DNA from 3 places in the Micromonospora sp. NBC_01796 genome. Region 1 is predicted to be linked to each of the others. Evidence: predicted binding sites of a transcription regulator. Region 1 holds the regulator's gene; each other region holds the start of a gene.
What was found. The regulator HrcA, encoded in region 1, represses chaperone genes, less so after heat shock. The targets are predictions, from matches to a motif close to GGTTNGCACNCTCNNNNNGAGNGTGCNAACC.
Positions count from the first base shown of each region.

Region 2: the regulator HrcA is predicted to act here: its motif matches at 3,086-3,116, upstream of groL (chaperonin GroEL).
Region 3: the regulator HrcA is predicted to act here: its motif matches at 2,182-2,212, upstream of groES (co-chaperone GroES).

Region 1 is NZ_CP109078.1:4,571,311-4,575,612, reverse strand. It holds gene OIE47_RS21120 (16S rRNA (uracil(1498)-N(3))-methyltransferase) at 1-13, opposite strand, end outside; gene dnaJ (molecular chaperone DnaJ) at 149-1,282, opposite strand; gene hrcA (heat-inducible transcriptional repressor HrcA) at 1,383-2,405, opposite strand; gene OIE47_RS21105 (DUF4870 domain-containing protein) at 2,657-3,334, shown strand; gene hemW (radical SAM family heme chaperone HemW) at 3,409-4,302, opposite strand, start outside.
Region 2 is NZ_CP109078.1:3,475,435-3,479,736, reverse strand. It holds gene OIE47_RS16100 (GNAT family N-acetyltransferase) at 1-796, shown strand, start outside; gene OIE47_RS16095 (hypothetical protein) at 967-1,161, shown strand; gene groL (chaperonin GroEL) at 1,215-2,837, opposite strand; gene OIE47_RS16085 (cold-shock protein) at 3,615-3,818, opposite strand; gene OIE47_RS16080 (GNAT family N-acetyltransferase) at 4,134-4,302, shown strand, end outside.
Region 3 is NZ_CP109078.1:1,925,093-1,929,394, forward strand. It holds gene groL (chaperonin GroEL) at 19-1,653, opposite strand; gene groES (co-chaperone GroES) at 1,735-2,049, opposite strand; gene OIE47_RS08830 (THUMP-like domain-containing protein) at 2,401-3,657, shown strand; gene ybaK (Cys-tRNA(Pro) deacylase) at 3,668-4,150, shown strand.

The DNA.
Region 1 (4,302 bases):
ACGGCACCGACACGCCCCCAGGCTAACCGCCCACCCCACCCCGCTCACCGCCCCCGCTATGGCCCCTCTTGTAGAGAAAGAGTGGCTACCCCCGAAGGAATAGCCACTCTTTCTCTACAAGTGCGCGAACCACGGGCCCCGGCGCGGGTCAGTGGCCGTTGAAGGCGTCTCGCATGCGGGAGAAGAAGCCGCCCTGTTTGCTCAGCTCGGCGACCTCCTCCCCTCTGGTCTTGGCGAAGTCGCGGAGCATGCGCTCCTGATCGGCGTCGAGCTTGGTCGGCGTACGGACGTCCAGGTGGACGAAGAGGTCACCCCGTCCGGTGCCGCGCAGGTGCGGTACGCCACGGGCGCGCAGCCGCAGCGTGCTGCCCGGTTGGGTGCCCGGCTTGACGTCGACGGGTTCGTCGCTGTCCAGCGTCTTGATGGTGAGCCGGGTGCCCAGCGCCGCCGCCGTCATCGGCACGGTGACCCGGCAGTGCAGGTCGTCGCCCTTGCGGGAGTAGACGTCGTGGACGCGTTCGTGGATCTCGACGTACAGGTCACCGGCGGTGCCGCCGCCGGGGCCGACCTCACCCTGCTGGGCGAGCCGGATCCGCATGCCGTCCTCGACCCCGGCCGGGATCTTGACGGTCAGCGACCGGCGGGTACGGACCCGCCCGTCACCGGCGCAGGTCGGGCAGGGGTGCGGGATGACGGTGCCGTAGCCCTGGCAGACGGTGCACGGCCGGGACGAGACGACCTGGCCGAGGAACGTCCGCTGGACCGACTGGACCTCGCCCCGCCCACCGCACGCCTCGCAGGTGGCGAGGTGGGTGCCGGCGGCGGTGCCCGCACCGGCGCAGGTGGTGCAGAGTACGGCGGTGTCGACGGTGATCGGCGCCTCGACGCCGAACGCCGTCTCGTTCAGGTCGAGTTCGAGACGCAGGATGGCGTCGGCACCCGGACGCGTACGTGGACGGGGCCCCCGGCTGCCGCCCGCGGCACCGAAGAACGCGTCCATGATGTCCTGGAAGCCGACGAACGGGCCGGCACCGCCGGGTCCGGCGCCACCGCCGCCACCGCCGGGGGCCAACGGGTCCCCGCCGAGGTCGACGATCTGCCGTTTCTGGTCGTCGGAGAGGACCTCGTAGGCGGCGTTGATGTCCTTGAACTTCTCGTGCGCCTCCGGATCCGGATTGACGTCCGGATGGAACTGCCGCGCCAGCTTTCGGTAGGCGCGCTTGATCTCGTCGTCGGAGGCCTCCCGGCTGACGCCGAGAATCCCGTAGTAGTCCTTGGCCACTGTGTTCCGTGTCCCCATGTCAGTCGTGCCGTCCGCCGGTGTCGTCAGGTCAGCTTGTTGATCAGTTCCGTACCGGTGCCGCCCGCTGCACCGTTGCCCGTCAGTTCTGTGCCAGTAGGTCGCCCACGTATCGGGCGACGGCGCGTACGGTCGCGATGGTGCCGGGGTAGTCCATCCGGGTCGGCCCGAGCACCCCGAGCCCGCCGAGGATGTTGCTGCCGGTGCCGTACCCGGTGCTCACCACCGAGGTGGCGCGCAGGTTGTCGATCTCATTTTCGTCGCCGATCCGAATTCGGAGCGTACTGGGTTCGACCTCGCCGAAGAGCTTGAGCAGGATGACCTCCTCCTCCAGCGCCTCCAGAATCGGTCGCAGCGAGCCCTGGAAGTCGAGCAGCCCGCCTCGGGTCAGGTTGGCGGTCCCGGCGAGGGCGATCCGTTCCTCGTGTCGCTCGACGAGGGTTTCCAGCAGGACGGTCGCCAGCGTCGCCATGGCCGGACGCAGGTCGGGTGTGACCTCGTCGACCAGTGCCTGGACCAGCGGCGGGGTGTCGGAGAGCCGGCTGCCGACGAGCTTCTCGTTGATCAGCCGGCGCAGGTCGGTCACGTCGTCGGCGAGCAGCGGCGCGGGCATCTCGACCAGGCGCTGTTCGACCCGACCGGTGTCGGCGATCATGACGAACATGAGCCGGGTGGTGGAGATCGGCACCAGTTCCAGGTGGCGCACGGACGAACGGGCCAGGCTCGGGTACTGCACCACGGCGACCTGCCGGGTGAGCTGGGCGAGCAGCCGGACCGTACGGTGCACCACGTCGTCGAGGTCGACGGCGCCGACCAGGAAACGTTCGATGGCCCGGCGCTCGGCCGGGGTGAGCGGCTTGACCCGGGAGAGGCGGTCGACGAACAGTCGGTAACCGCGGTCGGTGGGCACCCGGCCGGCACTGGTGTGCGGCTGCCGGATGTAGCCCTCTTCTTCGAGCACGGCCATGTCGTTACGGACGGTGGCCGGTGATACGCCCAGTTGGTGCCGCTCGACCAGGGCCTTGCTGCCGACCGGCTCCTGGGTGGAAACGTAGTCCTCCACGATCGCGCGCAGCACGTCGAGCTTGCGGTCGTCGAGACCCATCCTCACCTCCCTGCGACCGGGTCGGTGCGAGCACCCGGCCCACCAGTCTGGCACTCGACTGTAACGAGTGCCAGTCTACGACGTGGGCCCGACCGGTTGCGATGATCAATCGCGAGCCCGGCCGGAGATCTTGAGTGATCTGGTGGACGGTAACCGACCCCCTGTCGGCATAACAGCTTCAGTCGGCAATTGTCCAGTGAAGTCACTCGTGGTAGTTGGCGTCGTTTGATCGATACCCCTACCGTGACCCCATGACTGAACCACCCCGCCCTCCCGGAGAGGGCGGCCCCGGCGGTTACCCGCCGCCGGAACCGCCGACTACTCCGTTCACGTCGCCGGGCTCGTACTCGAGTCCGGACGAGGCGCCCCCGCCCGGTTACGGGCCGCCCCCGGCCGCCCCGCAGTACGGCGCGCCGAGCGCACCCCCGCCGGCCGGCGGCTACCCCCCGCCCGGCGGCTACCCCCCGCCGGGTGGCTATCCCCCGCCGGGTGGCTACCCGCCGCCCGCCGGCGGTGGCTACCCGCCGCCCGGTGGCTACACCCCCGGTTACAACCCTGGCGGCTACCCCCCGGGCGGCGGCTATCCGGGCGGCCCGGCTCCGACCGGTTACGCGAACAGCGACGAGAAGACCTGGGCCCTGATCGCGCACTTCGGTGGCATCGCCGTCGGCTTCGTCGCCCCGCTGATCGCGCTGCTCGCCAAGGGTGACAGGTCGCCGACCGTACGGGCACACGCGGTCGAGGCGCTGAACTTCCAGATCACCTGGGCGATCGTCATGCTGATCGCGGTCATCCTCGGGATCTGCACCCTCGGCCTGCTCCCCCTCATCGTCTGGATCGTGATCATCGTGTTCTCGGTGATCGGCGGCCTCCGGGCGAACGAGGGCACCCTCTACCAGTACCCGATGACGTACCGCCTGGTGAAGTAAGCCATCGGGCGAGCATGATCCGCTGGCTCGGGGCGGTCCGGACCGGCCCGAGCCAGCGCCCGCCCGACCGGGGGTCAGGGCAGCAGGTCGCGTACCACGGCGTCGGCGAGCAGCCGGCCCCGCAGGGTCAGCACCGCTCGTCCGGCCGCGTACTCGGGACGGCTCAGCAGACCGTCTGCCAGGGCCCGTTCCGCGCCGACCCGACCGGCGTCGTCGAGCCCGGCCAACGGCAGTCCCGAGTCCAGGCGCAGCCGCAGCATCACGTCCTCCACGTGCTGATCGTCCCCGGTGAGCAGTTCCCGGGCGTGGCCGGGAGACTCACCGGCGGCCAGGCGGGACGCGTACGCGGTGGGGTGTTTGACGTTCCACCAGCGCACGCCGCCGACGTGGCTGTGCGCCCCCGGCCCGAGGCCCCACCAGTCCCCGCCGGTCCAGTAGAGCAGGTTGTGCCGACACCGGGCGTCGGCGGTGCGGGCCCAGTTGGAAACCTCGTACCAGGAGAAACCCGCCGCGCCGAGGGCGGCCTCCGCGGCCAGGTAGCGGTCCGCCGCCACGTCGTCACTGGGGTACGGCAGCTCGCCGCGCCGCATCCGACCGGCCAGCCGGGTGCCGTCCTCCACGATCAGGGCGTACGCGCTGACGTGGTCCACCCCCGCCTCGGTGACCGCCGCCAGCGACGCGGCGAAGTCGTCGGCGGTCTCGCCCGGCGTCCCGTAGATCAGGTCCAGGTTCACGTGGTCGAAGCCGGCGTCACGCGCCTCCAGGGCGGCCTGGACCGCCCGACCGGGGGTGTGCCTGCGGTCGAGCAGGGCGAGCACCCCGGCGGCGGCGGACTGCATGCCCAGGGAGATCCGGGTGTAACCGGCGGCCCGCAGCGTCTTGAGCGACTCCGGGGTCACCGACTCCGGGTTGGCCTCGGTGGTGACCTCCGCGTCGGCGGCCAGCCCCCAGGTCCGGTCGATCCCCTC
Region 2 (4,302 bases), 1.1 Mb from region 1:
CGCCACGGTCGGCGTGGTGCTCGGCTCGATCGCCCACCGGGACTCGTCGCTGGGTCACGTGGACCTGATCGCGGTGCACCCCACGCACCGCCGACGCGGGATCGGGCGGGCTCTGCTGGCCCGGATCGAGGGTGCGCTGTCCGGCCTCGGTGCCGGTGAGGTGCTGCTGGCCGGGAATCCTCCCCACTACGTCTGGCCCGGCATCGACGTGCGCTACACGCCGGCGATCTGCGCCGCGATGGCGCTCGGCTACCAGCAGGAGAACACCGCCTGGAACATGACCGCCGACCTGTCGTACGACGAGTCGCCGGCACTGCGCAGCACCGAGTCCGCCGAGCAACGGCTGGCCGAGCAGGGCATCACGGTACGCCGGGCCGAGCCGGACGACGCAGCGATGCTGGTGGGCTTCGCCCAGGAGACCTTCGGGGTGGCCTGGGGTGGCGAGGTCGCCGACTCGATCGGGCGGACGGGAGCCGGCTGCCACATCGCCGTACGCGACCGGGTCGACACCGCCGCCGACAGCTCGAGCGGCACCGCCGGCAGCCCGGAGGTGGAGGTGCTCGGCTTCGCCGCGTACGGGTCGTCCCGGCCGAGCTGGTTCGGGCCGATGGGTACGGCACCGGCCGCGCAGGGGCTGGGGATCGGTGGGGTGCTGCTGCGGCGGTGCCTGGCCGACCAGCGGGCGGCCGGACACCAGCGGGCGGAGATCGGCTGGGTCGGCCCGGTTCCGTTCTATGCCAGCAACTCGGGTGCGCGGATCGAACGGGTCTTCTTCCTCTACCGCAAGCAACTCTGACCGGCACCGGATCCGGAGACTCGCCCTAAAAGGGCGAATAGGAGATATCCGTTTATAGTGCCGTTTCTCAGCACCACTGCCTCTTCGCTCCTACCGTTTGAGCCAAGGAGGCAGTCATGGCGAAGGACGACGAACCGACTGACGATCTCCCTCCGGCCACCTGGGCCAGGATGGCATCGGAGATCCCCGCCGAAACGCCGGCACATCGCCTCGATTACGGCGACGCGGAGCAGCGGGCGGAAATGGAGCGGTTGGACGAGCTTTCATCCGACGAACCGCTGGAGATGGTCGACGCGCCGATCCAGATCAGAAAGCCGTTCTCCCGAGCGGACAAGCAGCGCAATCAGCGGCGACTGCCGACATGACGTAAGGGGCGGACCGCAGTCGCGGCCCGCCCCTTACCGATGTTGCGTCGGACTCAGAAGTCCATGTCTCCGCCGCCGGGGGCAGCAGCCGGGGCCGGGTTCTTCTCCGGCTTGTCGGCCACCACTGCCTCGGTGGTCAGGAACAGTGCCGCGATCGAGGCCGCGTTCTGCAGCGCCGAACGGGTCACCTTGGCCGGGTCGATGATGCCGGCCTTGAGCAGGTCGACGTACTCACCGTTCGCGGCGTTCAGGCCGTGGCCCGGCTCCAGGTTGCGCACCTTCTCCACCACGACGCCACCTTCGAGGCCGGCGTTGACGGCGATCTGGCGCAGCGGGGCGTCGAGCGCGATCTTGACGATCGTCGCACCGGTCGCCTCGTCACCCGAGAGGTCCAGCTTGTCGAAGGCGGTCTTGCCGGCCTGCACCAGCGCGACGCCACCACCGGGGACGATGCCCTCTTCGACGGCCGCCTTCGCGTTGCGAACGGCGTCCTCGATACGGTGCTTGCGCTCCTTGAGCTCGACCTCGGTGGCCGCGCCGACCTTGATCACCGCAACACCGCCGGCCAGCTTGGCCAGGCGCTCCTGCAGCTTCTCGCGGTCGTAGTCCGAGTCGCTCTTCTCGATCTCGGCGCGGATCTGGTTGACCCGACCCTGGATCTGGTCGGCGTCACCGGCACCGTCGACGATCGTGGTCTCGTCCTTGGTCACCACGATCTTGCGGGCGCGGCCCAGCATGTCGAGGCCGATGCCGTCGAGCTTCAGGCCCAGTTCCTCGCTGATGACCGAGCCACCCGCGAGGATCGCGATGTCGGTCAGCATCGCCTTGCGGCGGTCGCCGAAGCCCGGAGCCTTGACGGCGACGGACTTGAAGGTGCCCCGCACCTTGTTGACGATGAGGGTGGCCAGGGCCTCGCCCTCGACGTCCTCGGAGATGATCAGCAGCGGCTTGCCCGACTGCATGACCTTCTCCAGGATCGGGAGCAGGTCCTTCACCGAAGCGATCTTGCTGTTCACGATCAGGATGTAGGGGTCGTCGAGGACGGCCTCCATACGCTCCGGGTCGGTCCAGAAGTACGGCGAGATGTAGCCCTTGTCGAAGCGCATACCCTCGGTGAGCTCGAGCTCGAGCCCGAAGGTGTTGCTCTCCTCGACGGTGATGACGCCTTCCTTGCCGACCTTGTCCATCGCCTCGGCGATGATCTCACCGACGGTGGTGTCACCGGCGGAGATCGACGCGGTCGAGGCGATCTGCTCCTTGGTCTCGACGTCCTTGGCGAGCTTGGCCAGCTCCTCCGCCACCGCCGCCACCGCAGCCTCGATGCCCCGCTTCAGGGCCATCGGGTTCGCGCCGGCCGCGACGTTGCGCAGGCCCTCGCGGACCAGCGCCTGGGCCAGGACGGTCGCCGTCGTCGTGCCGTCGCCGGCAACGTCGTCGGTCTTCTTGGCGACCTCCTTGACCAGCTCGGCGCCGATCTTCTCGTAGGGGTCCTCGAGCTCGATCTCCTTGGCGATGCTCACACCATCGTTGGTGATGGTGGGGGCGCCCCACTTCTTCTCGAGCACGACGTTGCGGCCCTTGGGGCCGAGCGTCACCTTGACGGCGTCGGCGAGCTGGTTCATGCCCCGCTCGAGGCCACGGCGGGCCTCTTCGTCGAACGCGATGATCTTGGCCATACGGCGTTGTCCTCCTGGACACTCACGGCCACCCGAGCCGGTTGGTCCCGGATCGGCCGCCTGACTTCGCACCTTCGGACGTCACTACTGCGCTGGCGCGCGGTCTGGTCCGGCGCGATCGCACCGGACCGACTCCCGCGCACTAGGCGGCAGTGACGTCCGTCGGTCGGGCCGGACAGCCCGCGACGACCGGCCTTGTGCCCCGCCTCCGTCACCGGTGACGCGACCGTGGCCCTAACCGCCCCGACCTCTGGCACTCACACCGCGCGAGTGCCAATCACTTGTTTAGCACTCTCCCATGGCGAGTGCAAGCGAGTGGGCCGGAGCGGGGCCGGTCGGCCGTACCTCCGCGCGCGATCGGTCACCCCGCCGACCAGCAACATCGTCCCGGAGCCGGGCAAGCCCACGGCGGCCCGTACGGGTTGACGCGCCACGGGCGTCACACGGACGACGTACGGGTGCAGGCGGGCAACAAACGGGTGAACATCGAGCGGACCCGCCGGTCATGTCGGCCAAACGTGATGAACGGCCCCGGAACGGCACAGGCTCGGACACCACACGAGCCATCCCGCCATGGAGGGTCGTCAGCGGGAGCAGCACAGCCGGACCGGGACCCGGGATCGACGGACACGCGACGGCGGGCCATCGGTCGGGGGCAGGGATGCGACAGCGGCGCCGTACTCCACGGGAGACCGGCGCCCTGTCGATATCGAATCCGGCTGCGATTATCGGTTCATTCGGCCGGGACACCCGACCGGTCGGTTCAGGCGAACCGGGTCAGGCGAGGAGGCGCACCTTCTCCGCCTGAGGCCCCTTCTGGCCCTGGGCGATTTCGAACTCCACCCGCTGTCCATCGTCGAGCGCCTTGTAGCCATCCATCTCGATCGCGGAGAAATGGACGAATACGTCCTGCCCGCCGTCGACCGCAATGAAGCCGTAGCCCTTTTCGCTGTTGAACCACTTGACGGTGCCCTGTGCCACGGTGCACTTCCTCACTTCGATCGTGCTGGGTCAAACACCCCCGGTGCCGGCGTACGCCGACCGGAGCCGCCGACTCGGGACCCATATCGATCCTCGAATTCAGCAACCGAAATCGCACGCTACACGAGGTCCGACCGCAGTGCACTACCCCAAAAGGGACATCAGGCGGGGCACGTACCCCCACTGGCGGCGATTGTGCTGGCATCGTCAGACGTCTTTACGTCGTACAATTGATCATGTATCTCGCGGGGTGCGACACGACCGTGATCGGCAATCCGGTTGCCCGCCGGGGTCGGTCGAGGGTAGGCATGCCCCATGACCAGCCTGCCTGCGTCCGCCACGACCGCCCCACCGGAGGCGTCCGACCCCCGGCCGGTCGTCCGCCGGATCCGGCCCGCCGACACCGCCCGCATGCGTGCGCTGCGGCTGGAGATGCTCGCCGACTCGCCGCTCGCCTTCCTGGAGACCGTCGCCGAGGCGGCGG
Region 3 (4,302 bases), 2.6 Mb from region 1:
TGCGGTGTTACCGGGTGATCAGAAGCCCGGGCCGTGCTGGTGGCCGTGGCCGTGGCCACCGCCGGCGGAAGCCTCCGACTTGGCCGGCTTCTCCACGATCAGGCTCTCCGTGGTCAGCAGCAGACCGGCGATCGACGCGGCGTTGATGACCGCGTTGCGGGTCACCTTCACCGGGTCGACGATGCCGGCCTTGGCCAGGTCGACGTACTCGTCGGTGGCGGCGTTGAGGCCGAAGCCCCAGTCGCTGCCGGCGACCTTCTGCACGACCACGTAACCGTCGTGACCGGCGTTCTGGGCGATCCAGCGCAGCGGCTCGACCAGCGCCTTGCGGACGATCGAGACACCGACCTTCTCGTCACCGGTGAAGCCCAGGTCGTCGTCGAGCACCGAGGCGATCTGCACCAGTGCGGCGCCGCCGCCCGGGATGATGCCCTCCTCGACAGCGGCCTTGGTGGCGGCGATGGCGTCTTCGATGCGGTGCTTGCGCTCCTTCATCTCGACCTCGGTCGCCGCGCCGGCCTTGATCACCGCGATGCCACCGGAGAGCTTCGCCAGCCGCTCGGCCAGCTTCTCCCGGTCCCACTCGGAGTCCGAGGCCTCGATCTCCTTGCGGATCTGGGCGACCCGGTCGGCCACCTCGGTGTCGCGGCCCTTGCCGTCGATCACCGTGGTGTTGTCCTTGTCGACCACGACCCGACGGGCGCTACCGAGCACCTCGAGGCCGACCGCGTCGAGCTTGTAGCCAAGCTCGGGGGCGACCAGCTCGGCGCCGGTGATGACCGCCATGTCCTGCAGCAGCGCCTTGCGGCGGTCGCCGAACCCGGGGGCCTTGACCGCGCAGACCTTGACGGTCTTGCGGATCGAGTTGACCACGAGCGTGGACAGGGCCTGGCCCTCGACGTCCTCGGCCACGATCAGCAGCGGCTTGCTGGTCTGGAGGACCTTCTCCAGCAGCGGCAGCAGCTCTTCGATGGCCGAGATCTTCTGAGTCGTGATCAGGATGTACGGGTCGTCGAGGACCGCTTCCTGCGACTCGGCGTCGGTCACGAAGTTGGGCGAGATGAAGCCCTTGTCGAACTGCAGGCCCTCGGTGACCTCCAGCTCGGTGGCGAGGGTGGAGCCTTCCTCGACGGTGATGACACCGTCGCGGCCGACCCGCTCCATCGCCTCGGCGATCAGGTCGCCGATGGTCGCGTCCTGCGCGGAGATGGTCGCCACGTGCGCGACCGACTCCCGGCTGCCGACCTCGACGGCCTTGGCGAGCAGCGCCTCGGACACCTTGGTGGCGGCCGCGTCGATGCCCCGCTTGAGACCGGTCGGGTTCGCCCCGGCGGTCACGTTGCGCAGGCCCTCGCGGACGAGTGCCTGGGCCAGCACGGTCGCGGTGGTGGTCCCGTCGCCGGCGACGTCGTTGGTCTTGGTCGCCACCTCCTTGACCAGCTGCGCGCCGAGGTTCTCGTAGGGGTTGGTGAGTTCGATCTCCTTGGCGATGGTCACGCCATCGTTGGTGATCGTCGGTGCACCGAACTTCTTGTCCAGAACGACGTTGCGCCCGCGCGGGCCGAGGGTGACCTTGACCGTGTCGGCGAGCGTGTTGACACCGTGCTCCAGCAGGTGCCGGGCGTCATCCGAGAAGCTCAGAATCTTCGCCATGTTTTACTCGGGTCCCTTCACACAGCACTGCCCCGGCCCGGCATGCCGGTCCGGGGCAGTGATCACTGATCGGTCAGATCACTACTTCTCGATGACCGCGAGGACGTCGCGGGCGGAGAGTACGAGGTACTCCTCGCCGGCGTACTTAACCTCGGTGCCGCCGTACTTCGAGTAGAGGACCGTGTCGCCGACCTTGACGTCAACCGGGATCCGGTTGCCCTTGTCGTCGATGCGGCCCGGGCCGACGGAGAGGACAGTGCCCTCCTGCGGCTTTTCCTTGGCGGTGTCGGGGATCACGATGCCCGACGCCGTGGTCGTCTCAGCCTCGTTCGCCTGGACCAGGATCCGGTCCTCGAGCGGCTTGATCGCAACCTTGGTCGCGGTAGTCACGGGCATACCCTCCTGGGGTACTGGTTTCTGTGCTGACCAGCAAGCCGGCCAGCGTCAATCTGCCACATGCCACCGGGCGGGTCCGTCGTCGCGGGAGCCGGTCCGCCTGGCGTTTCAGCCACCGGACCGGAGCCCGGAAGCTGGCACCCTCAGACTGAGAGTGCTAACGGCAGGTTATGCCGGTGGCTAGCACTCCGTCAAGGAGAGTGCCAACATGGCGGCCGGCGTGTTCGGCGAAACCCCTTACCAGGACACCGGCGGACCGGCTCCGCCGCACCTTCCGGACGCCCCGCCGGTCCCACCAGCGATCGACGTGTACTGCCTCACATCCGGCGTGTGCTGCCTCACAATGACTCGATGGACCTCGACCAGCTGGCCGCGCTGCGTACCCCGGTCGGGTTGACCGCGCTCGCCGCGGCGGCCGAGTTGGCCGGCGGTGACCCGCTGGCCGCCGCCACCGCGCTCCGGTCGGCGGGCCTGCCCGGCCCGCTCGCCGCCACCGCCCTCACCCAGGCCGAGCTGCGCCGCCGCGCGGTCGGCAAGTTCGGCCCGGCCGCCGCCGGGATGTTCTTCACCCGCGCCGGCCTGGAGCAGGCCACCAGGGCGGTGGTCGCGGACCGGCGGGCGCGCCGGTTGCGGGCCGCCGGGGTGCGCACCCTGGCCGACCTCGGTTGCGGCCTCGGCGCGGACGCGCTCGCCGCCGCCCGCGCCGGGATCAGGGTGTACGGGGTGGAGGCCGACCCGGCCACCGCCGCGCTGGCCGCCGCGAACGCGGAGGCGGCCGGGCTGGCCGGCTGTTTCACCGTCGAGTGCGCCGACGCCACGAGTTTCGACCTGACCGGGATGGACGCGGTCTTCTGCGATCCGGCCCGGCGCTCGACCGGCGGCCGGCGGATCTTCGACCCGGCCGCCTACTCCCCGCCGTGGGACTTCGTCCTCGGCCTGGCCCGGCGGGTCCCGTGCACGGTGGTGAAGGTCGCTCCCGGCCTGGACCACGCGCTGATCCCGCCCGGCGCCGAGGCGGAGTGGGTCAGCGTCGACCGGGAACTCGTCGAGGCCGCCCTCTGGTGCGGCCCACTCGCCGGAACCCCCCGCCGCGCCACCCTGCTGCGAAACCCTGTGGCCGGGTCCGGCGGCCGAAGCGCCCCTGCCCAACGCTCGGGCGAGACCGAGGACGGCAGGGTCGGGGTGGCCGAGCTGACCGGGACCGGTGCCGTCGAGGCGCCGGTCGGCCCGATCCGGCGGTACGTCTACGACCCGGACGGCGCAGTGGTCCGGGCCCATCTCGTCGCCGAGTTCGCCCGCACCGTGGACGGCACACTCGCCGACCCGGACATCGCCTACGTGTACGCGGACACGCCGCTGCCGACCCCGTACGCCCGCTGTCTGGAGATCACCGACGTGCTGCCGTTCTCGCTGAAGCGGCTGCGCGGCCTGCTCCGGGTGCGCGGGGTCGGTCGGGTGGAGATCCTGAAGCGGGGTTCGGCGGTGGATCCGGAGCGGCTCCGGCGCGATCTGCGGCTCGCCGGCACCGAGCCGGCCAGCCTGGTCCTGACCCGGGTGGCCGGCGCGCCCACCGTGCTGGTCTGTCAGCCGGTGGCGCCGAACCGGTAGGGTCCCGGCCGTGGCAGGTCAGGGGACCCCGGCAACGGCACTGCTGGTGAAGCAGAAGGTCGCGCACACCACCCACCCGTACGACGTGCCGGTGGAGTCGCCGCGTTACGGCGCGGAGGTGGCCGCGGCTCTCGGCGTGGACCCGGAGCGGGTGTTCAAGTCACTGGTCACCGAGGTCGACGGGGCGTTGACCGTGGCGGTCGTACCGGTCACCGGGGAGCTGGACCTCAAGGCGTTGGCGGCGGCGGTGGGCGGCAAACGGGCGGCGCTGGCCGACCGGACCCTGGCCGAGCGGACCACCGGTTACGTCCGGGGCGGGATCAGCCCGCTCGGCCAACGGAAACGACTACCGACCGTAATTGATTCGTCGGCGGAGAGTTTCTCTACTGTGTACGTCTCCGCCGGTCGCCGGGGCCTTCAGCTCCAGCTCGCACCGGCCGACCTGATCCGGCTGACCAGCGCGATCAGCGCCTCGATCGCCGCCGGGGCCTGATCCGCGTACTGCCCACTATCGACCGACTTGCGGCTGCTTGCCGGTACTTGGTCAGCCAATGACCGTCGTTGCGCTCTGTGCTTTTTCTTACACAAAATTGATAGCACTCGGCCGTACGGCGTGAGCCGACACCGACCCCCTTCGCGCCACGG